DNA from 4 places in the Macrococcus psychrotolerans genome. Region 1 is predicted to be linked to each of the others. Evidence: predicted binding sites of a transcription regulator. Region 1 holds the regulator's gene; each other region holds the start of a gene.
What was found. Region 1 encodes Rex, which represses fermentation and respiration genes when NADH is low (regulators of the CRP and FNR family bind a similar motif). Its sites were predicted from a motif close to TTGTGAAATATTTCACAA; they were not measured.
Positions count from the first base shown of each region.

Region 2: the regulator Rex is predicted to act here: its motif matches at 4,214-4,231, upstream of QA539_RS00790 (nitrate reductase subunit alpha).
Region 3: the regulator Rex is predicted to act here: its motif matches at 3,546-3,563, upstream of QA539_RS05645 (cytochrome c oxidase subunit 2A).
Region 4: the regulator Rex is predicted to act here: its motif matches at 5,138-5,155, upstream of pflB (formate C-acetyltransferase).

Region 1 is NZ_CP124591.1:1,764,937-1,772,754, forward strand. Features, by position in the region: gene QA539_RS09205 (M3 family oligoendopeptidase) at 1-420, shown strand, start outside; gene QA539_RS09210 (LPXTG cell wall anchor domain-containing protein) at 485-1,408, opposite strand; gene QA539_RS09215 (VOC family protein) at 1,628-2,476, shown strand; gene QA539_RS09220 (MurR/RpiR family transcriptional regulator) at 2,631-3,488, opposite strand; gene QA539_RS09225 (GH32 C-terminal domain-containing protein) at 3,624-4,325, opposite strand; gene tatC (twin-arginine translocase subunit TatC) at 4,394-5,149, opposite strand; gene QA539_RS09235 (twin-arginine translocase TatA/TatE family subunit) at 5,210-5,398, opposite strand; gene QA539_RS09240 (redox-sensing transcriptional repressor Rex) at 5,411-6,043, opposite strand; gene QA539_RS09245 (ABC-F family ATP-binding cassette domain-containing protein) at 6,195-7,818, shown strand, end outside.
Region 2 is NZ_CP124591.1:153,239-161,056, forward strand. Features, by position in the region: gene QA539_RS00765 (acyl-CoA dehydrogenase family protein) at 1-586, shown strand, start outside; gene QA539_RS00770 (EamA family transporter) at 597-1,511, opposite strand; gene QA539_RS00775 (ABC transporter substrate-binding protein) at 1,666-2,577, shown strand; gene QA539_RS00780 (biotin transporter BioY) at 2,689-3,237, shown strand; gene fdhD (formate dehydrogenase accessory sulfurtransferase FdhD) at 3,277-4,065, opposite strand; gene QA539_RS00790 (nitrate reductase subunit alpha) at 4,272-7,818, shown strand, end outside.
Region 3 is NZ_CP124591.1:1,115,447-1,123,264, reverse strand. Features, by position in the region: gene QA539_RS05660 (MsnO8 family LLM class oxidoreductase) at 44-1,054, shown strand; gene QA539_RS05655 (b(o/a)3-type cytochrome-c oxidase subunit 1) at 1,101-2,756, opposite strand; gene QA539_RS05650 (cytochrome B5) at 2,828-3,304, opposite strand; gene QA539_RS05645 (cytochrome c oxidase subunit 2A) at 3,317-3,493, opposite strand; gene QA539_RS05640 (dynamin family protein) at 3,616-7,011, shown strand; gene QA539_RS05635 (5'-3' exonuclease) at 7,538-7,818, shown strand, end outside.
Region 4 is NZ_CP124591.1:465,248-473,065, forward strand. Features, by position in the region: gene QA539_RS02440 (cation:proton antiporter) at 1-1,953, shown strand, start outside; gene pflA (pyruvate formate-lyase-activating protein) at 2,040-2,795, opposite strand; gene pflB (formate C-acetyltransferase) at 2,831-5,080, opposite strand; gene QA539_RS02455 (GNAT family N-acetyltransferase) at 5,329-5,769, shown strand; gene QA539_RS02460 (cupin domain-containing protein) at 5,870-6,379, opposite strand; gene QA539_RS02465 (hypothetical protein) at 6,489-7,364, shown strand; gene QA539_RS02470 (hypothetical protein) at 7,420-7,716, shown strand; gene QA539_RS02475 (DNA-binding protein) at 7,758-7,818, shown strand, end outside.

The DNA of each region.
Region 1 (7,818 bases):
GCCGTTGATGAATTTCAGCATATCGTCTATGAGCATCCTGAATTAACGCCGCAAGAACGTCGTGCTGAATGGACGAAGCTTGAACAGAAGTATCTGCCGCATAAAGATCATGACGGAATCGCGTCTTTAGAAAGCGGTGCATTCTGGCATCGTCAAGGTCATATCTTTGGTTCGCCGTTCTATTATATTGACTACACACTTGCACAAGTTTGTGCCTTCCAGTTCTTCAAACGTTCAACAGAGGATTTTGAAGAGGCATGGAAAGATTATCTGCACATCTGTGATATTGGTGGGTCATTACCATTCAATAAAATTGTTGAAGCGGCAAACTTACGCTCTCCATTCCAAGATGGTGCATTAGAAGATACGATGACTTTCCTTGAAGATTATCTTGATGAAATCGATACGAGCAATTTTTAGTTCACTATAAAGATATCCCCATCGATATATTGTATCGATGGGGATATTATTTCATTGTGATACGTTATAATCTTCTTAATAAGATTAATCCTGATAACAACAAACTCACAGATGCTAATACATACATGAAGACATTTTCACCTGTATCGGGCAGCTCAGAATGTTTTTTTTCTTTTTGTTTTTGCTTTGAAGTCGTCTTTGAATCCTTGTCTTGATGGTTTTTTTTAGATTTACCAATTTCACGTGTCACGAGGTCACACACTTGTTTATCAAGCACTGCATAATACGCTTCGCCATCTGTTGGTTTAAACTTTCCCGGCTTAATGCCAAGCAAATCATCATCTTCTTCAAGAGAAGGATGTTCCGGCTCACTATCACTAGGTTCTACTGGACTTACCGGAGTATCAGGCAACTCAGGAATATCAACTGTGCCTGCTGACGGTTCATTTAAAGGTGACTTCTCTCTCACCGATTGATTATCACTATCTTGTGGAGGCGTTATTACTGAATCTGTAAACTCTTCACCTATAGGTGATTCTATCGGTTCTTGGATTGCTGGATCCTCTGTTGTTGGATGTTCTGTTGTTGGATGTTCTGTAACGGGATATTCTGCTGTTGGGCGTTCAGTCGGTTGATCGACTTCAACTGAAGGTAATTCTGTCGTTAATGTCTGTTCTTTGGATGGTAATACTGTGGTCATTGTTTCTGTTGTTGGTGCTTCTGTTGTTGGTGCCTCTGTTGTTGGCATTTCTGTTGTCTCATCATCCTTGATAATTTCAGTAGACAAGATTTCAATTACCGGGCTTTCTGAACTTTTGTCTTCAGTCGATTTCAATGAAGATTCGGTATTTATAGATTCTACTTGCTCACTTGATGGCTGTTCTACTGTCACTGAGTTATCTGCTGCTTCAGTCAGCGCTGCATGGTACGACGTTAAACCGAACGTACATACCAATGCCGCAACAGCTTTCACCTTAAATTTGTGCATTTTTAATTCCTCCAATTTCCACTTAGATTAATTATAATGGAGAATGTACACTTTTTCTATGATGAGGATGCATTGTTACACACATTTAACATTTCATATATAAATGAAACATATCAAAATCTAATGCCAGAAATGAATGTTTTGCAATTCTAACAAATTTTAGTATAATTAATATATCAAATATAAAATATATATAATACATTGTAAAGAGGGATAATAATGGAGAAACAATTCTTTTCGAAAGACACACATATTGGTGCTGTACATCTTAACGTTAACTTTATGGATAACAGCGTAAAGTTTTATCATGAAATATTAGGTATGGATATTATCGAGCATACCCCTTCATTTTCAGCACTTGGGGTTAATGATAGCGTTCTGATCTACTTATATCAGACGAATCATACGCGTGTTCAAACTGCAGGGCTGTTTCACTTTGCACTATTAGTTCCTTCTCGTGCTGCGCTCGGCAATATTTTCTACCACCTCATTAAGACTGAATATCCGTTAGCAGGTGCGAGCAATCATGATGTTTCAGAAGCCATCTATTTGCAGGACCCGGAAGGTAATGGGATAGAGATTTACAGAGATGTGCCAAGCAATGAATGGCAGTTTGACCCAAATGGTGATATCGTCATGGGTACATCTGAGATGGATTATGCAGCTGTTATTGAAGCGAATCATAACCGTCCATTCGATGGTATGCCGAAGGACACAATCATCGGACATATGCATCTATCAGTCATTGATTTAAATCAGTCCATTGCATTCTATAATGAATTGTTTGGATTAGATGTAATGACTCGCTATGGTAGTCAGGCGGCATTTATGGCAACAGCCGGGTATCATCATCATCTCGGATTAAATACATGGCAACATCAGACCGAGCGCGCGCGTCTTGACTATCCAGGATTAAGGAAATTTGATCTGAATATCCCCAACAAAGAAGACCTCCAGCACTTTTTAGAAACATTATCAGAAAAAGGATTAACTCAGTCAAAAGACGAGAATTCAAATATTATATATGACCCTAGCGGCATTGGAATTAGAATAATGACAAAAAATTAGAAGTGTAAACTATGGGATTATTTAAGAAAAATATAGCAAGCTTTTTAGGCACTATGAGAAGAATGAGGACCGTTTCATCATAAAAAATAAAAGCATCTATAAAAAGCTGCAGGTATAGCACCGATAATTCGGTACATACATGCAGCTTTTTATATTATAAGTTCTCTTGTTCGTGCGTAATTTTACGTGTTTCATTTAAATTCTGCATATTAGATAATACTGTATCCTTTAAATACGCACAAACTCTTAAATAAAGTACGTCCACAATTGTAAGTTGTGCTGTACGTACTGTCATATATCCTAAATTGATTTCATTTTCTTCTTTCGCCATCGCAAGTACAATATCCGCCATACGAATAGCAGGAGATGAGAACTTTTGTGTTAATAATATAATCTTAATCCCTTTCTCTTTTGCATATTTACAAATATCTGTAATAACCTTATTCTTACTTGTTTCAGATGTAATGAATAATACATCTCCTGCTTCATAGTGTCCTAATAATGTAATCGCAGATAAAAGATCTGTTGCCAGAATTGCAGACTGATCAATATTCATCAGCTTTACATGCAAATCTGTCGCAACAACTCTTGAGTTCCCGACGCCAAAGATCATAACGCGTTTTGCACTTGTAATTGCCTGGGCCGCTTCATCAATCACTTTAGCAGAAATGACCTTCTCTGTATTATAAAGTGCTTGAATTGTATTGTTGAAGACTTTCTCTTTCATTACTTCTTCATCGTCTGTTAATTCAATCTTCGTCGGTACCTTTTTATCTGCAATTGTGTGAAGTTCACGTGCGAGCTCCACCTTAACCACTTTAATCCCAGATAATCCAAGACGCTTACTGAAGCGTACAATGGCTGCTTCACTTGTATTTGAAAGATGTGCAATTTCTTTGATTGGTAAGTTGACCACCTTTTCAGGGTACTCAATGACAACGTCGGCAATCCTTTTTTCAACTGGTGTAAAGCTATCGTACATCTTTGTAATTTGACCTAATACTGAATACATAATTTCAGCTCCTTACATCTTATTCAATTAATGTTATGCCCTATTTAATTTCAATTCGCTAGCTTCACTTCAGTATAAATATACTATTTGCTGAAAACAATTAAAACAAAAATTTTCTAAAATTTGTGGATGTTTTTATGCATCCTTTAAATCATACTTCCATAGCTTCAAATAAACATCCCCATGAACCGCCGATGTTCTAATGCCATCTGCTGATTCTGATGTATTAATACGCGTGGACATTACTGCTTCTCCATCATTGATAAATATCTCTATCGTCTGTTTATGAACAATGCAGTGTAACTTTGTCAATGGTTCGTGCAACGTAATAAACTTTGTATAGGGTTCATCAATCAAACCACTATCCGAACGATCCACAGTAAATATTCTTTTCTCTGTGTCATAGATCAATACCGTGCGCTCTTTTCTTGAAACACGTAATTCAAGTATATATTCTAAGGCATTATTCTCTATAATCTCAGCGACAAGTTCATAATTATTGCCTTCATAAGGATGCAGGCGAACATTCTTCCTTGTGGCGTAACCTTCTGCTGTTTCAAGTTTGCCTTGCCTACTAGAAGAAAGCAGTGGCCGTTGTCTTAGCTGTCCGTCCTCGATTGACACAATCCTTGGTGTAGCAAGTACATCACCAATTCTGCCGATTAATAGGCAACGGTCTTGTTCATCCAGCATAAAGGTGACGGGCTGATAATCGAATCCATGGTCAGCAATATTATAATTCAATTGTGATGGATACACATCTAACTTGCTGCCGACTTGCGCTTCAAGTTCCTCTAATTCCTGCTCTGTTAATGGCACTATCTGGGATTCCTTCATCATAATTCTCCTTGAAATATATTACTTATATTCTATCAGAAAATATAAAAAAAGAAGTAGCTTTGTCACTACTTCTCAAGTTCTTCTTCAATCAGTTTCTGTTCACCTTTTAAATATTGTCTATAGCCGATCTTGCTTATTTGGATACTCACTTCATACAGCAGTAACATCGGCACAGCGAACATTAAATACGTCATAAAGTCAGCAGGTGCAATTAATGCGGCAAAGACAAATAAAATAAAATAAGCATACTTACGGTTCTTACTTAAGAACATCGGTGTGACGATACCAAGTCGTGTTAAGAACAGTAAAAGAATCGGTAACTGAAAGACAAACCCGAAAGGCAGCGTAAAGCGCAGCATTTCGTTAAAGTACTCTCTTACACCAATCATCTGGTTGACACCAATCTCGCTTGCGAGCCCTAACGTAAAGAAGATGAGGTAAGGAAATACTAAATAATAACTGAACAATAGCCCAGCAAGAAATAATATAATACTGATCGGAATATATGCTAACGTAGCGCTTCTTTCTTTGGGATGCAGTCCGGGTGAGATAAACGCCCATATTTGATACAGAATAACAGGCGAGATTAAGATGAGTGCAATTAACATAATCACTGTAATATAAATTGTCAGCGGATCACTTACTTTAAAGTAATGTAAAGTAATTTCTTTTGGCACATCATCCTTCGTCAAGTACTTTGTGACCGGCTTTCCGAAGTAGAATCCGACGATAACTCCTGCTACTAAGAAGTAACAGACTGTCATAATTCGTTTACGCAGTTCTTCTAAATGCTCAACTACTGTTAAATCATCTTTATTCATGTAAGGAATTGACCTCCTCATACAAAAAGCGGCACTACATCGCCGCTTTAAAATTTCAATTTATTTGATATCTTTGTTATCTTTATCTTCGTGATCCTTCATGATGCCATCTGTTGCATCTTTGAATTCTTTAAGAGATGTTCCCATGGCACGACCAAACTCTGGTAATTTCTTAGGGCCAAAGATAATTAAAGCGATAATTCCTAGAAATATAACAACTGGTCCTGATAATGCTAAACCTAAAAACATATATTTATCCCCCTAATGATTTTTCATAAAGAAAATTAATGATTGTAATTCTACGCCGAGATCAATGTGATGTACATGTACTCCGCTCGGTACATTTAAACGTTCTGGTGTAAAGTTTAATATACCTTTTATTTGTGCTTTTGTCACTCTATTTGCGACGTCTTGAGCAACACTACCTGGAACCGTTAAGATAACGACTTGAATCCCTGTAGCTTCTACAACCTTCTCAAACTCTTTCATATCCTGAACTTCAATCTTGCCAATCTTACGACCGATCGCTTCATCATTCACATCGAATGCTGCTGTTATCTTCATTCTATCATTAATCGAGAAGTTGTAGTTCACTAGTGCTGTTCCTAAATTACCGACACCGATAATCGCGACCTTCGTAATCATATCTTGCTGTAACGTCGTCTTAAAGAAATTTAGCAGGAATTTAACGTTATATCCGTATCCTTTCTTGCCAAGTTCTCCAAAATAAGAAAAATCTCTGCGTATTGTTGCAGAATCAATCTGTAATCCTTCACTTAATTCCTTACTGCTCACTCGTTCAACATTTGAATTATATAACGTATTAACAAAACGATAATATAAAGGAAGTCGTTTCAAAGTGGCTTTAGGAATCTTGATTTGGTCCTTCGACATCCTATTCACCCGTTTCTATTTTTTGTGATAACTTTCACATCGATATAATTATAACATCTATACTAATAAATGACTATGTGAAATTATGAATTAACGATAAATGATTCCCACTGATATCACACTACTGTACAATAAAAGAGAGGTGAACAAAGTGATACTATTACAAGCTAGTAATTTAACAAAATCCTATTCAGGTGAAAATATATTCTCAAATGTAAAATTTGAAGTTAAATCCAATGACCGTATAGCCATTGTCGGCAGAAATGGTGCCGGAAAGACGACATTAATGAAGATTCTTGCTGGAACTGAAGACTACGATTCAGGTCATCTGTCTATTGCTAAACATGTAAATGTTGGTTACTTAACACAGCAGATGACTTTAAATGCTGAAGGTACAGTCTATGAGGCTATGAAGAAACCCTTCTTACATTTAGAGCGCATGCAGCAGGAGTTAAATAACATCGCCACTTACTTAAGTGAACAGAGTGAAGATGCACAGAGTGATGCATATCAAGAGAAATTAGCAGAATACGAAAGACTGCAGCAAAAGTTCGAATCACAAGATGGTTATTTATATGAAACGAAGATCAAATCTGTCTTAACAGGATTAAGCTTCACAGAAGAAGACTTCCATAAGAAAATAGATAACTTCTCTGGCGGACAGAAGACACGTCTCGCACTTGCTGAGATGCTACTTCATAATCCCGACTTACTATTACTTGATGAACCGACGAACCATCTTGATATGGATACAACTGCATGGCTGGAAAATTACTTAACGACGTACAACGGTGCCATCGTCATTATTTCACATGACCGTTATTTCTTAGACAAGGTTGCGAATACAGTATATGATGTCGCGCTCGGACAAGTAACGAAATATGCCGGTAACTATTCAAAATTTATTGAACTGCGTGATCAATTCTATGATAAGATGCAGGCCGAATATGAGCGTCAGCAGGCTGAAATCAAACGACTAGAAACATTCGTACAGAAGAATATTACACGTGCATCGACGAGTGGCATGGCAAAGTCCCGCCGCAAAGTATTAGAGAAGATGACAAAGATCGATATGCCAAAACAAGACGACCACTCAATGAACCTGCGCTTTACTATAGATAAAGAAACAGGAAATGACGTACTGCGTTGTACTGATCTTGCAATCGGCTATTCAACGCCTCTTGCAACCAATATCAACTTTGATGTCTCTAAACAAGACGCAATCGCATTTATCGGCCCGAATGGCATCGGCAAGACAACGCTCATCAAAACAATTGCTAAATTATTAAAGCCTCTTTCCGGAGAGGTTCATTACGGTGCAAACTTGTCGATTGGTTATTACGATCAGAAACAAGCTGAATTCTCATCGAACAATACCGTGTTGGAAGAATTATGGCAGTACTATCCTGCAATGCCTGAGAAAGAAATCAGAACTGTGCTTGGACGTTTCTTATTCGTACAAGATGATGTCAAGAAAATCATCAATGACTTATCCGGTGGCGAAAAAGCTCGACTCCAGCTCGCAAAGCTTAGCCTTGAAAATCATAACGTGCTCATACTCGATGAGCCGACGAACCATTTAGACATCGATGCGAAAGAAGTACTGGAAGATGCACTCATCCATTACCCAGGAACATTGCTCTTTGTCAGTCACGACCGTTATTTTATCAACAAACTCGCAACGAAAGTATTCCATATGGATAAAGAGGGCGGGCGTATGTTCCTAGGCGACTATTCTTACTTCATTGAAAAAGAAGAAGAACGTATGGCCATAC
Region 2 (7,818 bases), 430 kb from region 1:
TGCTGGTATTGAAATCGTTGAGACATGGGATACGTTAGGGATGCGTGCAACGGCTAGCCATGATGTCATTTTTAATGATGTGAACATCAATGAACGCAACAGAGTTGAAATTAATAAAGAAAAGCTTGCGAATCCATGGTTGATGCATATTCCGGCAGTTTATCTTGGTCTTGCACAACGTGCACTAGATGAAGCAGTACAATTCAGTAAAACGTATCAACCAAACTCTTTGCAGACGACCATCAGTGAACTTCCTCATATTCAGGATAAACTCGCTAAAATGGAGATGCTGATGATGCAGTCTCGTCATTTCATTTATCATGCATGCGATATGCACTTGGAAGGTAAGACAGAACATCTCGGACTTACATTCCAGCTGTCAAAACATATCATTGTCAATAATGGACTTGAAATTATTGATTTAGCAATGCGCGTATTAGGGGCAAAGAGCCTGGAACGTACAAGAATATTAGAAAGAATATTAAGGTCGATGAGAGCAGGCCTGCATAATCCACCGATGGATGATGCTGTTGAACGCAATATTGTGACTCAATTATTAAAAACACATGAAATCAATGCGCATTAATGCATTGATTTCATGTGTTTTTTTGTACTTTTTTTTCTTTAGAATTAATGATGGATATAAAGAGGACGACACCTAGTATAATCATCATTCCAATAATCTGAATAAAATTAAATGGCTGTTTCAGCCAAAGGATACTCACGATAATAGCGGTAAGTGGTTCTATACATCCAAGTAATGCAGTAAGTTGTGGATCGATATATTTCACGCTTAATAAATATAAGAAGAATGCAAGTGCAGTTCCTACGATAATCACAAAGATTAAATATCCGATGGCCACACTTCCCATCGCAAAAGGGTTAATATACCAATGTCTATTGAAAAGACTGATAAATATTCCTGCAAAGAGCATTGCCCATCCAATAATAACTAATGGTTTATTATGAACAAATAGTCGTCCAGCATACATTGTGTAGAATGCAGCTGCCACTGCGCTGAGCAATCCCCAGATGATGGCTTTGGGTGGGACGACAACGTTATTAATATTACCACTTGTAAGAAGTAGAAAAGTCCCGAATGTAGATACAGCGATGACGATAAAATCAATCAACCTAAAATTAATTTTACGTGTGCTAAGCAAATAAATTAAAATGACAATAGGTGCTAAATACTGTAGTAAAGTAGCGACAGCAGCATTTCCGGCTTCTATTGAGGCAAGAAAAGTATACTGTACTGCAAGCATTCCGAATATTGAATATATAATGAGATGTATCATAGTATAGCGATCTTTAAAGAGGTTGAAAATATTTTGTTTTCTAATAACAGCAAGTAGCAATAAGAATAATCCACTGAATATTAATCTTACAGTAATAAACCAATCAAGAGGAAGTTTAAAAGTCTGGAACATTTGTTGTGATACTGTCCCGCCTACACCCCAGAATATTGCCCCTAATGTAACAAGAATGATGCCTTTTGTCGTATTATTCATGATAGCCCTCCTTAAATTGCATATTACCTCGATTATAGAGATAGAATATATGAAATTCAATGTAATAAAAGATATAAAAAAGATATTGCTTTTGTCAATGATTGTTCATATAATTAATTGGTAATGATAATCAATATCAATTGGAGGGAAAGTAATGAAAAAAATATTAATATTATTCATCGTATGTATTATCATGCTCGCAGCATGCGGGAATAAAGATAGCAAGAAAGAGCAAAAAGAAACAACAGTAGAATTTAAAACAGATAGCGGCAAAACAATAAAAATTCCAAAAGAACCAAAACGTATCGTTGTTATGGGTGCAAGCTATGTTGGGAATTTAATTGATTTAGGTGTTACTCCGGTTGGAGCAGATCAATATGCATTCCAATCTGATATATTAAAACCGAAGCTTAAGGGTGTAGAACAGTTAAATCCAGGCGATGTTGAGAAAGTCGCTAAACTAAAACCAGATTTAATTATTTCATTTGATACTGATAAAGATAATAAGAAGTATGAAAAAATTGCACCAACAATTCCTTTTACATATACAAAGCATGATTATTTAGAAGTACACGAATTATTAGGAAAAATTGTTGGTAAAGAAAAAGAAGCAAAAGCATTTGTGGATAAATGGAATAAAGAGACGAAAAAAGATGGTAAAGAAATTAAAAAACATCTTGGTGAAGATAAAACTTATTCTATCTTCCAGTTCTTCCAAAAAGAAATCTATGTGTATGGCGATAACTGGGGCCGTGGATCAGAAATTATTTATCAAGCGTTTGACTTGAAGATGCAGGATAAAATTGTTAAAGATGTTAAACCGACAGGATGGAAGAAAGTTTCTTCTGAAAGTTTGAGTAGCTATGCAGGAGATATTGTACTCGTGTCAAGTGATGCAGGGTCTGCTACAAATACAGTAACTGAATCTAATTTGTGGAAGAACATGGATGCAGTTAAAAATAACCGCCTCGTTGAATATGATGCTGAAGATTTCTGGTTTAATGATCCAATTTCTTTAGAACATCAAAGAAAAGTTCTGAAAGACAAGTTAATGAATTTGAAATGATGAATGGCTGGATATTCCAGCTATTTTTTTATATCCATTGTTAACTTTTTGTACTAAAAGGTTAACGAATAGTGTAGAATAAGTTTATTCTGTTGAAATGAGGTTTAAGAAATGAAATTGAAAGATTTAGTGATTATCGCAATGTTTGCAGCTTTAATCTCTGCGATGGGTATTATCCCTCCAATTCCTGTGCCTGGTTTGCCTGTTCCGATTGTTCTTCAAAATTTAGGCATAATGCTGGCAGGCTGTTTGTTAGGACGTAAGAAAGGTACGTTTGCTGTATTATTATTCTTGTTGCTTGCAGCAGTGGGTGCACCTGTATTATCTGGTGGCCGCGGAGGATTCGCATTATTTTTCGGTCCGACAGGTGGCTATTTATTATCATATGTTATTGTTGCCTATTTAATCGGCTTATTTACAGATAAGATGAGACACTTTTCAGTGTGGAAAGTATTTATTGTTAATGCGCTTATCGGTGCAATTTTATGTAATTTAATTGGTGGGGCATTCATGGCGCAAAACTTAAAAATAGATCTAATGAAAGCTTATACTTCTGTATTGGTTTTCTTGCCAGGAGATTTTATTAAAGCATTACTTGCAGCACTACTTGCTGTATCTTTAAGAAAGAACCCACAAATAAAAAGAAGTTTAAATATATAATAAAAAGCGCTTAATCGGCGCTTTTTATTATGCAGAAATTTATATAATTAAGCGTTCGGGGTGACTGTATACATTAAAGCTATCCTCTCTTATAAATCCAATTGCGGTAATGTTTAAATCATCGGCAAGCTTAATTGCAAGATCTGTCGGAGCAGATTTACTTAATATTATCCCTACACCAATTTTAGAGGCTTTTATCAGTATCTCAGAAGAGATTCTACCCGAGAATATTAATATTTTATCTTTAATTGGGATGCGATTTAATATGCAATGCCCATATAGTTTATCCATTGCATTATGTCGACCGATATCTGTGCGGTGTAAGTGGAAGGCATCGCCATCGCTGATTGCTGCGTTATGCAGGCCTCCCGTTACTTGAAATGCTTTACTTTCACTTTGAAGATGCTGCATCATACGAATGACTTCACTTGGCGTAATCGTCTTCTCAGTTGTAGATACTTTAGACGTTTGCATATCATTAACAAAATAAAACTGTCTGCTTTTCCCACAGCAAGAACTGATCATACGTTTTGAGTGATTTGCATGAATTGAATGTATCTCGCGCGTGAGTGTAATATGACATAGTCCTTTAGAATCATCAAGATGGAATTTCTCGATATCGCTAAACTTTCTTATTATACCTTCTGAGGCTAGAAACCCTATGATAAGTTCTTTCATATAATCAGGTGTACACACTATTGTTGCGAATTCTTCGTTATTGATATAAATCGTTAATGGGAATTCAGTTGCAATCTGATCATGCTCCTCACGTAATCCGTCACGATTATACTTCAATATATTATTTGTAACATAAACTTCAGGCGTCATTATGATTCCCCCTTTAGTTATATCATATCAAATTAAGCACATAACGTATTTGACAATTGCTTCAAAATAAAAATTTTGAATATATTATTGAACGGTTATCTATAGGGATTCCCCTACACACTTTAGGACATTCCCCAATGGCTCTAACTTGTGAAAAGTTTCATAATCTAAAGTAAGAGGGCGAATGTCTAAAAGGAGTGTTATAAATGGCAATTGGAACAGGATTACGTTTCTTTAAACCAACAGAAAAATTCAATGGAAATTGGTCAGTATTAGAAGAGAAAAGTCGCGAATGGGAAAAGATGTACCGTCAGCGCTGGAGTCACGATAAAGTTGTAAGAACAACGCATGGCGTAAACTGTACAGGTTCATGTTCATGGAAAGTTTTCGTTAAAAACGGCATTATCACATGGGAAAATCAACAAATCGACTATCCATCATGTGGTCCGGACATGCCTGAATTCGAGCCTCGTGGCTGTCCACGTGGTGCTTCATTTTCATGGTATGAGTATAGTCCGTTACGTATTAAGTTTCCTTATGTTCGCGGGGTGTTATGGCGCATGTGGCAAGAAGCTTTAGAAACGATTGGAGATCCCGTACGTGCCTGGCAGTCAATTGTAGAAGACGAAGCAAAGGCGAAGGCATATAAACAAGCACGTGGTATGGGTGGTCATGTCCGTGTGAACTGGCGTGAAGTAACACAGCTTATTGCAGCACAATTAATTTATACGATCAAGAAATACGGTCCAGACCGTATCGCAGGTTTTACGCCAATCCCTGCGATGAGTATGATTTCATATGCATCAGGTGCGCGTTTCATCTCGTTACTGGGTGGGGAAATGTTATCGTTTTATGACTGGTACGCAGATTTACCGCCAGCATCTCCGCAAATTTGGGGTGAGCAGACAGATGTTCCAGAATCGAGTGACTGGTATAATGCCGGATATATTATTATGTGGGGTTCTAACGTACCACTAACACGTACACCAGATGCTCACTTTATGACAGAAGTTAGATATAAAGGTGCGAAAGTTGTATCAGTAGCACCAGACTATGCTGAAAATGTTAAGTTTGCAGATAACTGGTTAGCACCGAATCCTGGTACCGACGCAGCACTTGCACAGGGTATGACACATGTAATACTTGATGAGTTTTATGAAAAACGTCAGGAACCGATGTTTATTGAGTATGCAAAACAATATACAGACATGCCGTTCTTAATTATGTTAGATAAACATGAAGATACATTGAAAGCAGGACGTTTCTTACGTTCGAGTGATTTAGGAGATACTTCTGAGCATAGTGAGTGGAAACCAGTCGTATATGATGATTTATCGGAATCAATCGTTGTGCCTAACGGTACGATGGGACAACGCTGGGAAAAAGATGTGAAATGGAATATTAAATTAGAAACAGCAGACGGTACAAAAATTGATCCTGCAATGACTATTAAAGATAAAGGTCATGAAGTTGTTGAGGTTGTGTTCCCGTTCTTTGATAACGCAGGTAATGGAACATTCAAACGTCCGATTGCAGCGAAGAAAGTCACGCTTGATGATGGTACAGAACAATATGTTGCTACAATTTATGATTTAATGTTGTCTCAATATGGTGTAAACCGTTTTAACACAGATTTAGAAGCAAAAGATTATGATGATGAAAGTTCTATCTATACACCAGCTTGGCAAGAGAAGATTACAGGTGTAAAACCATCCATCGTTGTTCAAGTTGGACGTGAATTTGCACAAAATGCAATCGACACTGGTGGACGTTCAATGATTATTATGGGCGCGGGTATAAATCACTGGTTTAACTCAGATACAATTTACCGTTCAGTATTAAACTTAGTTACATTATGTGCAACACAAGGTGTAAATGGCGGAGGCTGGGCACATTATGTCGGTCAGGAGAAATGTCGTCCGATTGAAGGATGGTCCACAATTGCATTCGCAAAAGATTGGCAAGGACCACCAAGATTACAAAACGCAACGAGCTGGTTCTACTTTGCTACTGATCAATGGAAATACGAAGAATCTGGTGTAGATGCATTAACATCACCACTTGCAGAGAATGTAAAACATCAGCATCCAGCAGATTATAACGTGCTTGCTGCACGTCTGGGATGGTTACCGTCATATCCGCAGTTTGATACGAACAGTTTACTGTTCGGAGAAGATGCGCGTGAAGCCGGCAACTTTACGAATGAAGAAATATTAAAACGTGCAGTTGAAAGCGTGAAATCACGTGAAACGAAATTTGCAGTAGAAGATCCCGATAATAAGAAGAACCACCCGAAAACATTATTCGTATGGCGTTCTAACTTAATTTCTTCTTCAGCAAAAGGACAGGAATACTTTATGAAACATCTATTAGGTACAAAGCATGGATTACTTGCTGAACCTAATGAAACAGAAAAGCCTGAAGAAGTCGTATGGCGTGAAGATACTGAAGGTAAGCTAGATCTACTAATAGCACTTGATTTCCGTATGACAACAACGCCACTTTACGCAGATATCGTATTACCAGCTGCGACTTGGTATGAGAAACATGATATATCTTCTACAGATATGCATCCGTTCGTTCATCCATTTAATCCAGCCGTAGATCCACTTTGGGAATCAAGAAGTGACTGGGATATCTATAAATCTATCGCGAAGACGTTCTCTGAAATGTCAGAACGTCACTTAAAAGGTACATTCAAAGACGTTGTCACTGCACCACTTGCACATGACTCACAGCAAGAAATTTCTACACCTATGGGCATTGTTCGTGATTGGACTAAAGGTGAAGTAGAAGCAGTTCCGGGTAAAACGATGCCAGGATTTGCGATTGTAGATCGTACGTATACGGAAGTGTACGACAAATATATATCAGTAGGACCTTTGCTGGAGAATGGTAAAGTAGGCGCGCACGGCGTAAGTTTCAGCGTTAAAGAAGAATACGATGAATTACGCTCGATGGTGGGTACGTATGAAGATGATACAGTGAAAAATGGATTGCCAAGAATTGATACAGCAAAACGCGTTGCAGATGTTATTCTGAACGTTTCATCGGCAACAAACGGCCATGTATCACAAAAATCATATGAAGATCTTGAACGACAAACAGGTATGGAATTAAAGGATATTTCAGCAGAACGTGCAGCTGAGAAAATTACATTCCAGAACATTACAGCACAGCCACGTGAAGTGATACCAACTGCAGTATTCCCAGGTTCGAACAAATTAGGTCGTCGTTATTCACCATTTACGACGAACATTGAACGACTCGTTCCATTTAGAACGTTAACAGGGCGTCAAAGTTACTATATTGACCATGAAGTATTCCAGCAATTTGGTGAATCACTGCCTGTATACAAACCGACATTACCACCAATGGTATTTGGCACGAAAGATAAGAAGATTAAAGGTGGCGTAGATAGTTTGGTTTTACGTTACTTAACACCACACGGTAAATGGAATATTCACTCAACATACCAGGATAATCAACACATGTTAACATTATTCCGCGGTGGTCCAACAGTATGGATCAACAATGAAGATGCAGCACAGCATAACATTAACGATAACGACTGGTTGGAAGTATATAACCGTAACGGACTTGTTACAGCTCGTGCTGTGGTTTCTCACCGTATGCCACGTGGTACGATGTTCATGTATCATGCACAAGATAAACATATTCAAACACCAGGGTCTGAAATTACAGATACGCGTGGTGGTTCACATAATGCGCCAACACGTATTCACTTGAAGC
Region 3 (7,818 bases), 650 kb from region 1:
GTTTATATTTATGATAAATATATTGAATAGCAGGTGAAATTATATGAAATTAAGTATATTAGATCAAGTACCGATGTCACGAGGCGAAACGCCGATGGATGCATTGATGCAAACGATAGAACTTGTTCAATTTGCTGAAGAAATAAAATATGATCGCTATTTTGTTGCTGAACATCATAATACGACTGGTTTAATCAGTCATGCACCAGAAATTCTTATGACGAGATTATTATCGATAACGTCTTCAATTAATATAGGTTCTGCAGGCATCCTTCTGCCACAATATAGTCCTTATAAGGTAGCTGAAAATGCAAATTTATTAGAAGCAATGTTTCCTGGTCGAGTGACGATTGGCCTAGGGAACTCTCCTGGCGGGAGTGAAATCACGAGACAAGCTTTAACAGATGGTGCCCAAAGTAAGGTGAGAGATTATGATAGAATGCTAGAAGAATTTTTAGGTTTTTTGCGTAACACTTTGCCTTTAGAACACCATTATCGAAGTGTTAAAGCAGGACCGAGAATAGAAACACATCCTGAGGTATTTACGTTAGGGCTGACTGATAATGGTGCTAAAAGGGCAGCAAAATTAGGTATTGGTTTTGTGTTCGGGAATTTTATCAGTGATAAATATCAAGAGAGTGCAATTAAAATTTATCAGCGAGAATTTGTTCCTAATGCATTTATGCAGCGCTCCTATACAATATTTTGTTCCTTTATCATCGTTGTGAAAGATGATGCAGAAAAAGAGATGCACAGACGTATTTTGGACCATTGGCTATTAAATGTCTCTAAAGGAAGAGATACAGTCATTCCTTCTATTGAGCAGGTTAATAAAATGCACTATAGTGATCAGGACAAACGTATCATTGACAAGAACAGAGGACGATATTATATCGGTAGAAAAGATGAAGTTAAGAATGAGATTAATAGATTGTATCAAACATATCAATTTGATGAATTGATGGTAATTAACAATACTTTTGACTTTGCATTAAAAATAGAGAGTTTCAGATCTATTAAAGAAATTATAGATGAGATTAATAGTGAAGAATAATTAAATTAAAAATAAAAACCATCAAGCGTATGCTTGATGGTTTTTATTACCAGAGTTTGCCTTCACCCATACCAGCTGCACCCGGTGGTGGATCCATAAACATTTGACCAATAGGTACTGTGTAAGCAACTAAAATTAATGCAATCGTTACAACAAGCAAGAACTTCCAGTTTTCAACGAATTTATAAACTGGTGCATGTTCATCCATTGCCTCTGACACAGGGAATGCTTCGTATCCTTTTGGTGCAAAGAATGCAAGCTGTATAAATACGATAACAACTAAGATAATGGATACGAAAAGAATTGTTCCACCAATCGCCTGAATTACTTGATATGGAATCCATTCTGCTGCTATTTTAGAGCCGCCATATTCAGAATATGTTGAACGACGTGGTGCACCGAATAATCCGATGTAGTGCATTGCACCAGACATAATTGACATACCGATTGCCCATAGCACACCTTGTGCGATAGCGAGTTTATTCATTGCTTTTGTCATAACACGGCCAGTAGCATGTGGTATTAACCAGTACATTGTTCCAAAGAACGTTAAAATGACTGCTGTTGCAACTGTTAAATGGAAGTGACCTGTAATCCAGATTGTATTATGTACTACCTGGTCCATTTGAGCAGAAGCATTAACTAATCCACCGGCACCACCAGGAATGAATGCGGCCATTCCGATAAACGGCAACACGAAACGTGCATCGTTCCATGGTAATGTTTTAATCCATCCAAATAAGCCTTTAGCACCTTTATTTCGTCCATATGCTTCAAATGTAGCAAAGAGACTGAATGCAGTCATTAAAGAAGGAATAACGACCATAAATGTTAATACGACCTGTACATATTTCCATGTAACGTCAATTCCTGGTTCAGTTAACTGGTGGTGAATACCAACAGGAATTGAGAAGAACAAGAATAACATAAAGCTCATACGCGCAAGATTATCACTGAATGCTTTAGCACCTATAATCTTTGGTACTACTGCATACCATGACATATAGGCTGGCAGTAACCAGAAATATACTAATGCATGACCGAAGTACCAGAATAACGTACGACTAAGTGAAACATCGATGCGCTCAACTAATCCTAGAGACCATGGAATCATCTGGAATAATACTGTAGAAGCAACACCTATTGAACATACAATCCACATGACATTGTTAATTACTACCATGTAAGATAAAAGAGGTGATTTTTGGCCTTTATGTTCTTTTTTCCATTGTGCGTAACGCATAATTTGTCCAGCTGCAGAAATCCATGAACCAACAATAACTAATGCCATACCTACATAGAAGATAACATGCGCTTTAAGTGGAGCATAGAAAGTATATAACACAGTTGCTTTATTAAGTAGAACCATTGTTGCTGCCATTGCAGTACCGATTAGCATTACCCAAAAACCGATCCACACAAGCTTACGTTGTAATGGACTAAGCTTTCCGCAAGTACGAATGACTGCAGCAGTCTGGAATCCCATGATAAAGAATGTAGTCAAAACTAATGCGAGAATGATCCCATGTACCGTAAGAATCTGATAATATCCAATACCAGCGGGTAACTCTAAAGTTCCAGAGCGGACTAAAGTCTGAACTAATCCTGCCAATCCACCGATGATTAAACAAACTATCGCAACATACATATGAGCCATAATCAACTTACCATCTGGTTTGGACATTTCAACTCGATTTTCCATTTCTTCTCTATGATGATTTCTGAACGAAGCACGTTCATCAAAAGTCCCACTATCCAATTTATATTCGCTCATTATTGATCAACCACCTTAATGTTTGATTTCATATCTGCGTGACCTGTGCCACAGTATTCATTACAAAGTAACAGATATTCACCTTTTTTATCAAAAGTTTTTATAAATTTAGAAATGTGACCTGGTTCAATCATCATATTGACATTTGTCTGTGCAATTTCAAAGCCATGTACAACATCTCTACTTGTTGCTATAATTTTTACTTTTGATCCTTTTGGAATTTCAACTTTACCTGGGTTGTAGTTAAATGCTGAAACAACAAACACAAGTTCGTAATCCCAGTCTTTTCCTTCAACTTTATGTAATCCTGGGTTACTAAATACTTCATCTTTATCAATAAGCTCCGGCGCAATAAATTCACGGCCGCTTGCGATAGGCTCATGACCATTATGTAATGCAGAAACAAAAATAATCCCTAAAAATAAAATTAATGAGCCCATACCTAGACCAAGCCAGATTTTTTCAAACTTATGCAATGTATTCCCCTCCTAAATTCGTTCTATAAATAGTACAAAAATTGCAAACCAAGTGATAACAAATATTGCTCCTAAAGCAAGTACAGCAGCCATTGTTCCACGCAAATCTAAATCATGATGAACGTCTTCATTGACTTGAATTGGATCTTTAGTTTGATTCAAATTTTTATCATCATTCACATTGAACATCCTTTCTTAATAGCTTTTCTTTCTTTATAATAATAGAGTAACTGGTTTATTAATGTGATAAATATCACACTTTTGGATATTTCGTTATATTTTTCACAAATAAAGAGGTAATGAGGTAGAACATGGATAATAAAGAGCAGATCAAACGATTATATCAACTGAAAAAAGAAGTGGAAAAGTCAGACAACACTTTATTATTGAATCAAATCAATGAAGTGATAAAAAAAGTTTATTCAGATTATATTGTATTAAGTTTTATAGGTCATTTTTCTTCAGGGAAATCATCTTTGATTAACAAGATATGTGATGAGGATATTTTACCTAGTTCTCCGATTCCGACAACGAGTAATACCGCTCAAATTATTAGAGATAACATAGATCTAATAAGAATAAATATGGACAACCAGACATACAGTGACGTCGAAAGCTATGCCACTGTTAAAAAGGTGAATACATTGAATACAGATATAGAATCGGTAGAGATTCATAAACAAAACCTTGCATTCCCAGAAGGTACAGTAATTCAGGATACACCAGGTATTGATGCAACGTTCAAAAATCACGAGCAGAGCACAATGAAATATCTACTCATCAGTGACATCGTTTTTTATACGGTGGAATATAATCATGTGAACGCAGAAAAGAACTTCAGCCAGATTAAGATGATGAATGAACTGGGAGTTCCAGTTGTTCTCTTGATTAATCAGATTGATAAACATGATGAAAATGAAATACTCTTTACGGCATTCAAAGAAAAAGTAGAACAAAATATTAAGATGTGGAACTTAAACGTTGAAGCTATTTATTATACTTCAATCTACGCTTCTGAACATAATCAGTTTGATCAATTAAAGGAACAACTCAATCAGCAAGTAAATGAGTTAACTGCAGATAGAGATTTCTACAATAGAATCATCGATTATATTGAACGCGCACAGATAAACTATCTAAATCAAAGAAAAGATAGGCTATTAGAACAGCTCGAGGTAGATGAAGCAGACATATCTCATGCCCTAGATGAGCTTCATATACAGCAGAGTCTGAACAGTGAGCAGCAACTATTGATGCAGGATAATCGTACGGAACAATTATTAAAAGAAGTACGGAACATTGTTAAGAATGCTTATTTAATCCCTTTTGAACTGAGGGAAAAGATAGGTGCGATGCTTGAGACCTTTGCTACAAACTATAAAGTAGGTGGATTCTTCAATAAACAGGCAAAGCTTGAGAGTATTCAAAACGAAAAAATAGATAGTGTCATCGAAATGCTTAATGATCTACTGGATAAACAGATTAATTTCCAACTAAAAAATTATTATGAACAGTATATGAAATATAGTGAACAACCAGCGTTACTTGATGATATTTACTATCATATTACAAAAGAGGATGTTAAAGCGCTGAGCAAACCACAGCCGGAAGTTACAAAAGAATATATTCTAATCTATTCTGAACAATTAAAGACATTCATAGAGAAAAAGATTGTGCAGCAACAAAAAGTCTGGCTTGAAAAGTTCATAAAAAGTATAAATATGTCTAAATTAAATACTACAAATCATACTTCAGATAAAAGCATCCTATTTGATGATTATCTAAATAATGAAAAGTTAATGGAGTCAGTCACTACTAAAAATTATATGCATTACTATATTCATCTGGAAGAATCTATCGATAAATTAATAGATAGAAGGTATGTAACATTGTCTATTAATGAAACTGATGAAGTGGTGAACAAGCAGAGCATTATTAATGATAGAAAAGGTAGACAAGATTCACTGAATATTGAAGTCTATGAAACCTTTAAAACGGTTGACTATTTTAAATCAGATATGCGTAAGCTAGAAGCACAGCTTGATAGAATTCACAATGATGAAACTAAAATAGTTGTATTCGGAGCATTTAGTGCGGGTAAAAGTGCCCTCATCAATGCGTTGTTACAGGAAAGAATCTTAATTTCTTCTCCGAATCCTACAACAGCAAGTATTACCGAACTGTATTATGGTCAACAGCATTTTGTAACATTTAAGACAGAAGATATGCTGCTTAACAAGCTTAATGGGATATCATGTTCAGTAAGTGAAAATATGAATACCATTGAGTCATGGATAGAAAAAAATAAAAACAAGATAAATGATTTTTCTGATGAAGATAAAAGCTTCGCATCTGGTGTGATCAAACAATATCATCACTATAAAGCATACTTATCAAATGGACAGACGATTGAAATAGATAAAAATGAGATTGATAAATATACGGCACAAGATGAGCACGCAGCGTTCGTCAATCGTATAAAAATAGGTCTAGAAAATGATTTCCTTAAAAACAAGGTTATTATAGATTCACCTGGAACAGGAAGTACGAATAGCAGACATACGATGGAAACGACAGAGATTATTGCGGATAGCGATTTACTCATATATGTTTCATATTATAATCACGTGTTCACAGAGAAGGACAAAGCATTTCTATCTTACTTAAATGAAATTGAAGTAATGAATGAAGCGAGTGAAAATTTCTTTGTTATCAATGCAGTGGACTTAAGAAAAAATGACGAAGAACTAGTTGCAGTAGAGGATTATTTAAGAACTGAACTCGACCAGCTGAACATTGAAGATAGGATTTATTCAGTTTCTAGTAAACAAGCATTAGGTGGTTATGATGAACGTTTTAACGTGTTTGCTGAAGCAATTGAACATTTCGTAGATTCTACGAGTAAAATTCAAAAGATACATCAGTTTAATAGCAATGCATCGCGTATCGTTCGAAGTGCGCAATTTATGAGAGATGATTATAAAGCGTATATTGCAAAGCAAAATAGAAGAAATTTACAGTATGATGTGTGGCAGAAAGAGCCGCCATTAGAATGGAATATAGTTAGTAGAGTATTAAGTGATATAAAACAACTACTGCATGAACAGGTAAGTTACTTACGTGATAAGATGAAGATCCAGCTTTATGATGTTATCAAGTCAGAAGTAAATACTTCTCAAAAATTGAATATGATCGAAAAAAGTTTTAAAGCATCTGTAGAAAGTAAACTACTTAATGAATTTCAGTTCATTGTACCGAGAATCAATAAAGCTGCGATCCAGAGTTATAGAGACGAAACTTCTCTCACGAAGGCAGCCCTTATAGAATATGAGATTGCAGAAGATATAGTATTTGACTCATTTATTTTGAAATTAAATCAAATGAAGCTGAATCCCATTGTCAATGAAATAGAACAACTCGTATTTCCAGTAGTAAAGGAAAAGCAGCTTAAGAATATGAATTCAAGAAATGAGCTATTTGAAAATATACATGAGCAATCCATGACGGTAATCAATCAAGTACTCCTTAAATATGAAAGCTATATAATAACTGAAATCGAAAATGGTATCGGAGCATTAGAAACACATATTGATGAGAAGAATAAAAATATATCTGAAGAAATTATCGAAAAGCGTGCTACTTCAATTGATGATAGTGTCATTTCTGAAATTAAATCAGCATTAAAGCAATTAGAGATGAATTCATGAAAATATGGATAATGATACACAGAAGCTTGAACAGTTTAATCAGAAGCACATACAAAATAGTATTTTTACCTATCCTATATTTATGTCATCTCGTCGGATGAGATTGCTATATTATTGATGGAAGTTATGAAGATTTGGATGCTTTTCACAATATTTTGTATCATAAAATATTTTTCATCCGTCAATAGATGATATATGACGGATGAAAAATTAATATTGACGATGAAAATTTGAATTATAACAAATCAATATTTTTAGATATAGAACCCTTGTTGAAAAATGATGAAGAACGTATACTTGTAGATGCGAGATCTTAGGAGAGGTTTATAGGATTGCTTGAACCAATCGATGCGGTTGGTGGTCACATTCCTTCAAATCAATATTCCGTATAATTATTGATTTGAAGGCGGATATATAAATGATCGTGCGGCATTAAGATCTGTGGATAGAGACGTGGCATTATATGCAGATAGCTTTTCTGAATGGATATCGTTTTATCCTGATAAAATTGAGACTGGAGATTAATATGAAAAATGTACTGATTATAGATGGGATGGCATTGTTATTTCGACACTTCTTTGCAACAAGTCTTCATGGAAACTATATGAGAAATCATGAGGGTATACCTACGAATGGTGTGCAAGGGTTTATAAAGCATGCAATTAGCGCGATCGAAGACACGCATGCAGCACACGTCATTGTATGCTGGGATATGGGTGCCAAAACTTTCAGAAATGACATCGATAGTAATTACAAGGCGCATCGTCCTGCACCACAAGAGGAGATGATTCCACAGTTTGAAATGGC
Region 4 (7,818 bases), 740 kb from region 1:
CTCGCTTTTATCCAGATAGCTATAGGGATGCTCATTTTTTTAACACCTATCCCTCTAAATGTAGATTTTGAACCGGAACTCTTTCTAATTGGTATTATCGCACCATTACTATTTCTTGAAGGTTACACTGTATCCAGGCTATATATGATCAAATATTTAAAACCGATTATATTGATGGCGCTAGGCCTTGTCTTCACAACTGTAATTGGTCTGGGATACATTACACATAGTATGATTCCATTTCTACCGATGGCTGCATGCTTTGCACTCGCTGCAATTATTTGTCCGACTGATGCGGTGGCAGTTCAGGCGATTGCACAAGATAAGAAACTCCCGCGTGGACTGATGACGATTCTTGAAGGAGAATCTTTACTGAATGATGCAGCGGGGATATTAAGTTTTAATATCGCGATTGTCGCTTTAACGACAGGTGTATTTAGTGTCACAGGTTCGATCACACAGTTCTTTATCTCTTCATTAGGTGGGTTAGTTGTGGGTCTGTTTATAGGATTAATCTTTGTACAGATTAGAATCCTTCTGGTTAGAAAAGGGTTTGAAAATGAATATATTTATATATTAATACAGCTCCTTACGCCTTTTGTCATTTACATGGCTGCTGAAAGTATTCACGTTTCAGGTATTATTGCAGCTGTAGTTGGCGGAATCATCCATGGAATTGAACGAGATAGGTTATCTCAAGCGACGACACGTTTGCAACTTGGGTATAACAATACATGGGGATTACTCTCTACTGTTCTGAATGGCTTTGTCTTTACATTGCTAGGGTATTTAATCCCTCAAGTTACACTTTCGCTGACTGAACATGATGAAAAAAGTATTTTTTCAACAATGATATACACGCTTGTAATCGCATTACTTGTTTATATTTTTAGGTTTATATGGGTATTTGTACTCTATAATAAGTTTTATATTCCAGAAAGTCGTTTTGAAAAAGTGCTAAAGCATGAAGATATTGATAAATTTGATAAGAGACCCAATCGTTTTAAGTATGCGTTAATTGCTACTGTGTGTGGTGTGCATGGCACAATCTCTATGGCCATAGCATTGACGATACCAGTAGAAATCATGAACGGAGAGTATTTCAACTATCGCGATAACTTACTATTTATCACAGCAGGTGTGGTGGTCATTAGTTTAGTTGTTGCACAAATTTTCTTACCACTATTAACACCAAAAGCAGAAGATAATAGCGTAGATTCCCACCTTGATTTCAGAGAAGCATATATATTGATCAAAGAATTTGGAATGAAATATATTCATAAACAAACTACACCTGAAAACAGTATGATTGCCGGAAATCTCATACGTCAGTATACGATGCAGGTTGGATTTTATAGTGAGGTAAGTGACAGAGAGTATAATCCGAAAGAGTTTGATAGACTGCATGCGATTGCACTTGAAACAGAAATGAAAACGCTTGATGAACTGGTAGAAAATGATGAGATTACACAGAGTGCATTTAACAACTACGTTCAATATATCGAAAGAACAAAGATATTCGCCTCGACAAGCTTCTTCAGAAGAATGGTGTTTTTAATTCGCATGCATGGTAAGCGTAAAGCATTTGAAAATAGATTGAATCAGTCAAGTTCGCTCTCGCTAAAAAATAGTCTGTTAGAAATTCAAAAAATTGCATCACGTGTACACTATAACGTTGTGCAACGATTGTCCGAAGAAATAAGTAGAGAGAATCGGATAGAAGTTGCGCTTGTGTCAGATAACTATTTGAATCGGGTAAATCAGATTAAGAGAAATGCCACGAATGAAACGATTGATGATGATGAAACGTTATTTGCGCTTGATGTATTAGCAGTCGAAAAAGATATGGTAGCAAGGCTCGTGAAAAAAGCTAAGATCAGTCGTGAAGTAGCAGTTGAGTTGAGACAAGCATTGAACTATGATGAAATGATGCTGTTGGATACGGAAGACTAGACAGACATTGATACCATTAACGAATAAGAAGGAAGCCTGAAATGATACTCTTTCAGGCTTCCTTCTTATTCTTTCTAATAATAGTATCAAGCATTTAGGGGAGTTTTACCTTGGAAATCAACATATTCATATGCGAGATTTACAGCATCATCCGTTGGTGCTTCAACGTCTTCTAACGGATATTTAATACCAAGTGCTTCCCATTTATGAACACCAAGCTGGTGGTACGGGAGGATTTCGAACTTTTCAACATTTTCTAGACTATTGATGAACTGACCCAGCTTGATGAGATCATCTTTATCGTCAGTAACACCTGGCACTAACACGTGTCTAATCCATACGGGCTGTTTTCTATCTGATAACATACGGGCAAATTTTAGTATATGGGTATTGGGTTTTCCGGTTAAACTTAAGTGTTTCTCATTATCGATATGTTTAATATCGAGTAAGAATAAATCTGTATTTTCTTGTACAGGATCAAAGTGATTCATAAATGCTGGCGTTTCATTAAAACATCCTGCTGATGTATCGATACAAGTATGGATACCTTCTGCCTTTAATCTTTTGAACAGTTGTTCTATAAACGGTAACTGGAGCAGTGGCTCTCCGCCACTGATCGTTACGCCACCGCCTGATGCGTTGAAGTAGGGGAGGTAAGGCACAATTTCTTCAACCATTTCTTCAGCTGTCACTTCGCGTGAAGGTGTTCCAATTTCCCAAGTATCAGGATTGTGACAGAACTGGCAACGAAGCAGACACCCTTGTGTAAATAAGATGTAGCGTAAACCAGGTCCGTCAACCGTCCCTAAACTCTCGATTGAATGTATATGTCCTTTAATCATTTAAATCCCCGTCCTTCTTGTTAATACTTATATCATTACATTTTTTCGTGGAATGTTCTAGAAATAACATCCAGTTGTTGTTCACGAGTTAATTTAATAAAGTTTACTGCATATCCTGATACACGGATTGTAAGCTGTGGATACTCTTCTGGATGCTCCATTGCATCGAGTAAAGTTTCTCTGTTGAACACGTTAATGTTTAAATGGTGACCATGCTGCATCGCATATCCATCTAATACTGCAACTAGGTTAGATTGCTGTGCATCGTCTTCTTTACCTAAAGATTTCGGTACGATAGAGAACGTATTAGAGATACCATCTTTACAGCAGTCATATGGTAATTTTGCTACTGATGATAATGATGCAAGTGCACCTTTAGTGTCACGACCATGCATTGGGTTCGCACCAGGCGCGAAAGGTTCTCCTGCTTTACGTCCGTCAGGTGTGTTACCTGTTTTCTTACCGTATACGACGTTTGAAGTGATTGTTAACACACTCATTGTATGCTCTGAATCACGATATGTTTTATGTTTGCGAAGTTTTGCCATAAATGATTCTACAAGTTCAACTGCAATATCATCAACACGTGGATCGTTGTTACCGTATTGAGGGAATTCACCTTCAGTTTCGAAGTCGACAACAAGTCCGTTTTCATCTCTGATTGTTTTTACTTTCGCGTATTTAATAGCTGATAATGAGTCAGCTGCAACTGAAAGACCAGCGATACCTGTAGCCATCGTACGAATGACCTCAGTATCATGTAACGCCATTTCAATTCTTTCGTAGCTGTATTTATCATGCATATAGTGAATAACATTCAATGAGTTAATATATACGCCAGCTAACCATTCCATCATTTGATCGAATTGTTTGTATACAGTGTCATAATCTAAGACTTCATCAGTAATCGGTGCAAAGTTTGGACCTACTTGAGCGCCAGACTTTTCATCAATCCCACCGTTAATAGCGTATAACAATGTTTTTGCTAAGTTCGCACGAGCGCCGAAGAACTGCATTTGTTTACCAATCTTCATCGCTGATACACAGCAGGCGATACCATAATCGTCACCGTAGCTCTCACGCATTAAATCATCGTTTTCGTATTGGATTGAGCTTGTTTTAATACTCATCTTAGCACAGTATTTCTTAAAGTTTTCAGGTAAACGCGTAGACCAAAGTACAGTTAAGTTTGGCTCTGGTGCTGGACCTAAGTTATCTAATGAATGTAAGAAACGGAATGAACTTTTCGTTACAAGTGGACGGCCATCAATACCAACCCCACCGATAGACTCTGTTACCCAAGTTGGATCTCCAGAGAATAATTCATTGTAGTCTGGTGTACGTGCAAATTTAACTAAACGCAACTTCATAATGAAGTGGTCGATAATTTCCTGAACTTCCATCTCAGTGATGGTACCCGCTTTAAGATCACGCTCAGCGTAAATATCTAAGAATGTAGATACACGACCTAAACTCATTGCTGCACCATTTTGTTCTTTAATTGCAGCAAGGTATGCAAGGTAAGTCCATTGAACAGCTTCTTTGAAGGTCTCAGCTGGACGGCTTAAATCAAATCCGTATATTTCACCCAACTGTTTCAATTCGTTTAATGCACGGTACTGTTCAGATACTTCTTCACGTAAACGAATAATATCTTCGCTCATCACACTAGATAAGTTATGGAAATCTTTATGCTTTTCTTTCATTAAGAAATCCACACCGTATAAAGCGACGCGACGATAGTCACCGATAATACGGCCGCGACCGTAAGCATCTGGAAGACCAGTGATAACGCCGGCTTTACGGCAAGCTAACATTTCTTTAGAGTAAGCATCGAACACACCTTGGTTATGTGTCTTACGGTAATCTGTGAAGATACGTTCAGTTTCGGCATCTAACTCATAACCATACGACTCACAAGCTGCTTTCGTCATACGAATCCCACCGAACGGCTGCATTGAACGTTTGAAAGGTTTTTCAGTTTGAACACCAACGATTGTTTCCAGGTCTTTGTCTAAATATCCAGCATCATGAGAAGTAATGCTAGATACAACTTTAGTGTCCATATCCCACATACCACCACGTTCGCGTTCTTCTTTTGATAACTGCATCACTTGTTCCCAAAGTTTTTTCGTAGCTTCAGTAGGACCAGCCAAGAATTCATCTTTACCTTCAAAAAGTGTGTAGTTCAGTTGAATAAATTCACGCACATCAACGCGTTTGTTCCATTTACCTGATTTGAACCCTTCCCAAGCATTTGTTCTTTTTGTCTCTTCTTTAAACATATAAATCCCTCCAGAATTTTTTGTTCACCAATTCACAAACTTAGTATAACAAGGATTACGTGAAAAGTATCACAAAAGCATAAAAAAATTTAAAAAATGCAAAAACCCTTCATACCAGTACTTTAACTGTAATGATACAGAGGGTAAAAAAGAGACTATTATATATAACAGATTGAAACTTTTATTCTTATGATTCTAAAAAGTAGTTTTAAAAAATAAATACATGTACAATAATTGAGGTGATTACAATGAAAGAAATAACAAGCGAGGACCCGCTGATCGAGCAAATTGCATGGATACATGAGCAGATACCGAAATCCTATGATAGCCACTATGTAACGACTGAACTTGAAGTGAAACTCAGGACTGAATCTATACGATTGCTGATGAAATATAATCATGATCGTATCATTATAGTCGAAAAAGCACGATTATCAGCCTTTATCTGGTTTCATATTGGAGAGAAGACACATGTTAAGTCCTTATATGTCCATCCAGATGAACGCGGCAAAGGATATGCACATAGGCTTAAGCAATATGTAGAGAGATTATCATTATCCGCAGATGTCCACTATATCTATGGACACGTTCATCCGGATAATCACGCTATGAGAAGACTTAACCACCAGCTTAGCTATAGGGCAGATGATAAATTGATGTATAAACATATTGAAATGCCATATGATTAGCACATTATACATCGATGAAAGAAAGATTGGTTTTAATCAAGGAATTATTTAAAAATGGCGTTTCAGACTTTGTTGAGTCTCGAAACGCCGTTTTTCTACGTTAGCCACCTCTGACTGTACTGCACTGATAAATATTATGCCATTCTTTAAACATCGGGCCTGTACTTCCACCTACAGGGTCGGTGTCAGGTAATGGTACAGTATTGATGATCTTGTTTACTTCATTTATATTCTCATAAGATGTCAATGTTTGTGCTGCTGTTGTATCTGGATATGCACCTACAATAGTAAAATCGTCACTTTGTTCTAATTTTTTATGACCGTAACCTGCTGGTAATAATAGAACATCACCTTGTGTAACTTCAATATTTTGGCCGTTCTCCCCACCGATTAATAGTGTGCCACGACCACTTTTTACCCCAAGGACTTCATGCTGGTTGGGATGGAAGTGATGATAATCAAATACACCATTGGTCCATATATTATGCCATGCATTATTTTTAAAGCGTGTTTCGAAATGACTTTCCTCTGTATTATATATAATTACCGGCAGAATCATATGGTTGGGTGTAGAAGGGGATGTGGGTGTGTGTAATATTTTATATTTCATAGGCTATACCTCCTTTTATATGTAGTATACCCCTTGTAAAGGGTGTTAATACAATATATTTTATTGTTATTATGATAGAATATAGATATATTGTGAAGGTGGGATTGTATTGAAATATGTAACAAGTGTACTGGCACTTACTCTAGTGCTGAGTGCATGTGGTAATAAAGAGACAGACTTAAAGCAGTCTGTAGAAAAGCTTGACGCAAAAAAAGCGGAGCTAACGAAAGAATATCATGCGATTAAAGAAAAAAATGATAAACTAGATGAAAAAATAAAAGCAAATGAAGATAAATTAAAAGAGATAGAAGAAAAAAATGAAGCCGAAATTAAAGAACAGATTGCAAAAGAGGAAGCGGCTAAAAAGCTAGAACAGGAAAAGCGTAAGACGAGAGCTAAGCTAAAGAAAGAAGAACGATTAAAGCAGCAGCAAAAAGTTAAGGAAATGTTAGCTGCTAAAACGATGCCGAACACTATAGAGACAACAACGCACGGCAAATCGACACTTGTGAAGTCGATTGATAATGTTAATCTATCGATACATGATAACGGTGTTGAGAGCAATGTTAAGCGTCTACAGATTTTTAAGATTACAAACATAGAAAATCAAAAGGTTATTTTTAAAGGCGCATCTTCCGGTTATACACTTCTTTATGAAGTCCATACGAAAAATAATAATCAGGCTCCTGTCTACTATAATAATACGAGCAAGCTTGTAGTTGGAAAGACTGTCATTTATTCTGATGCGACATCATTTATTCCTCAGGAATTACAAGAAGATTTCGTGAAGTCTGAAGAACGGGCGTACAATGAATATGGGCCAAAGGAGTCTACAGTGAGCTATAAATCGATTGCACTAGATGAAAAGACATATCAAGCTTTAACACAAGATGGAGGAAAACTCTATTTATTAGGTGGTACATCGACAAAGCCGAATAGTGAAGCACAATCAGAAATTGTATCAGAACCTTATACGATTTCCTGATGTTTTTCTTTTATAATTAAGGGAATAATAAATTAAATATATTAGAGGTGATATCATGCATGAAGAAAAGTTCGTATTAATGGAAGGCGAAACGATGACATTGACTGAAATTGCAAGTGAGTTAGAGCATATTACAGGCTATACAGCACTTGATACTTTTGGAGATATTGAACGTGTTGTTGCACAAAAGCCAAACTTTGAGCAAGATTTTGAAACGTATATAATCAATTATCAGTTTAACGAGTCTGAAGATGAAGTTGATGTAACTGTTACAACCCGAAAGGATGGCAGACAACATCTTAAGAAGGATAAAGTTAAGATTAGATTAATATCATATAAAACGAGATCATAAAGCCTTAGCATCTGTTAAGGCTTTTTATAAAGGAGAAGGTTATGAAGAAGTTGATACTTTTATCCATATTGTTTCTCACGGGATGCACGCAGCCAGCACAGT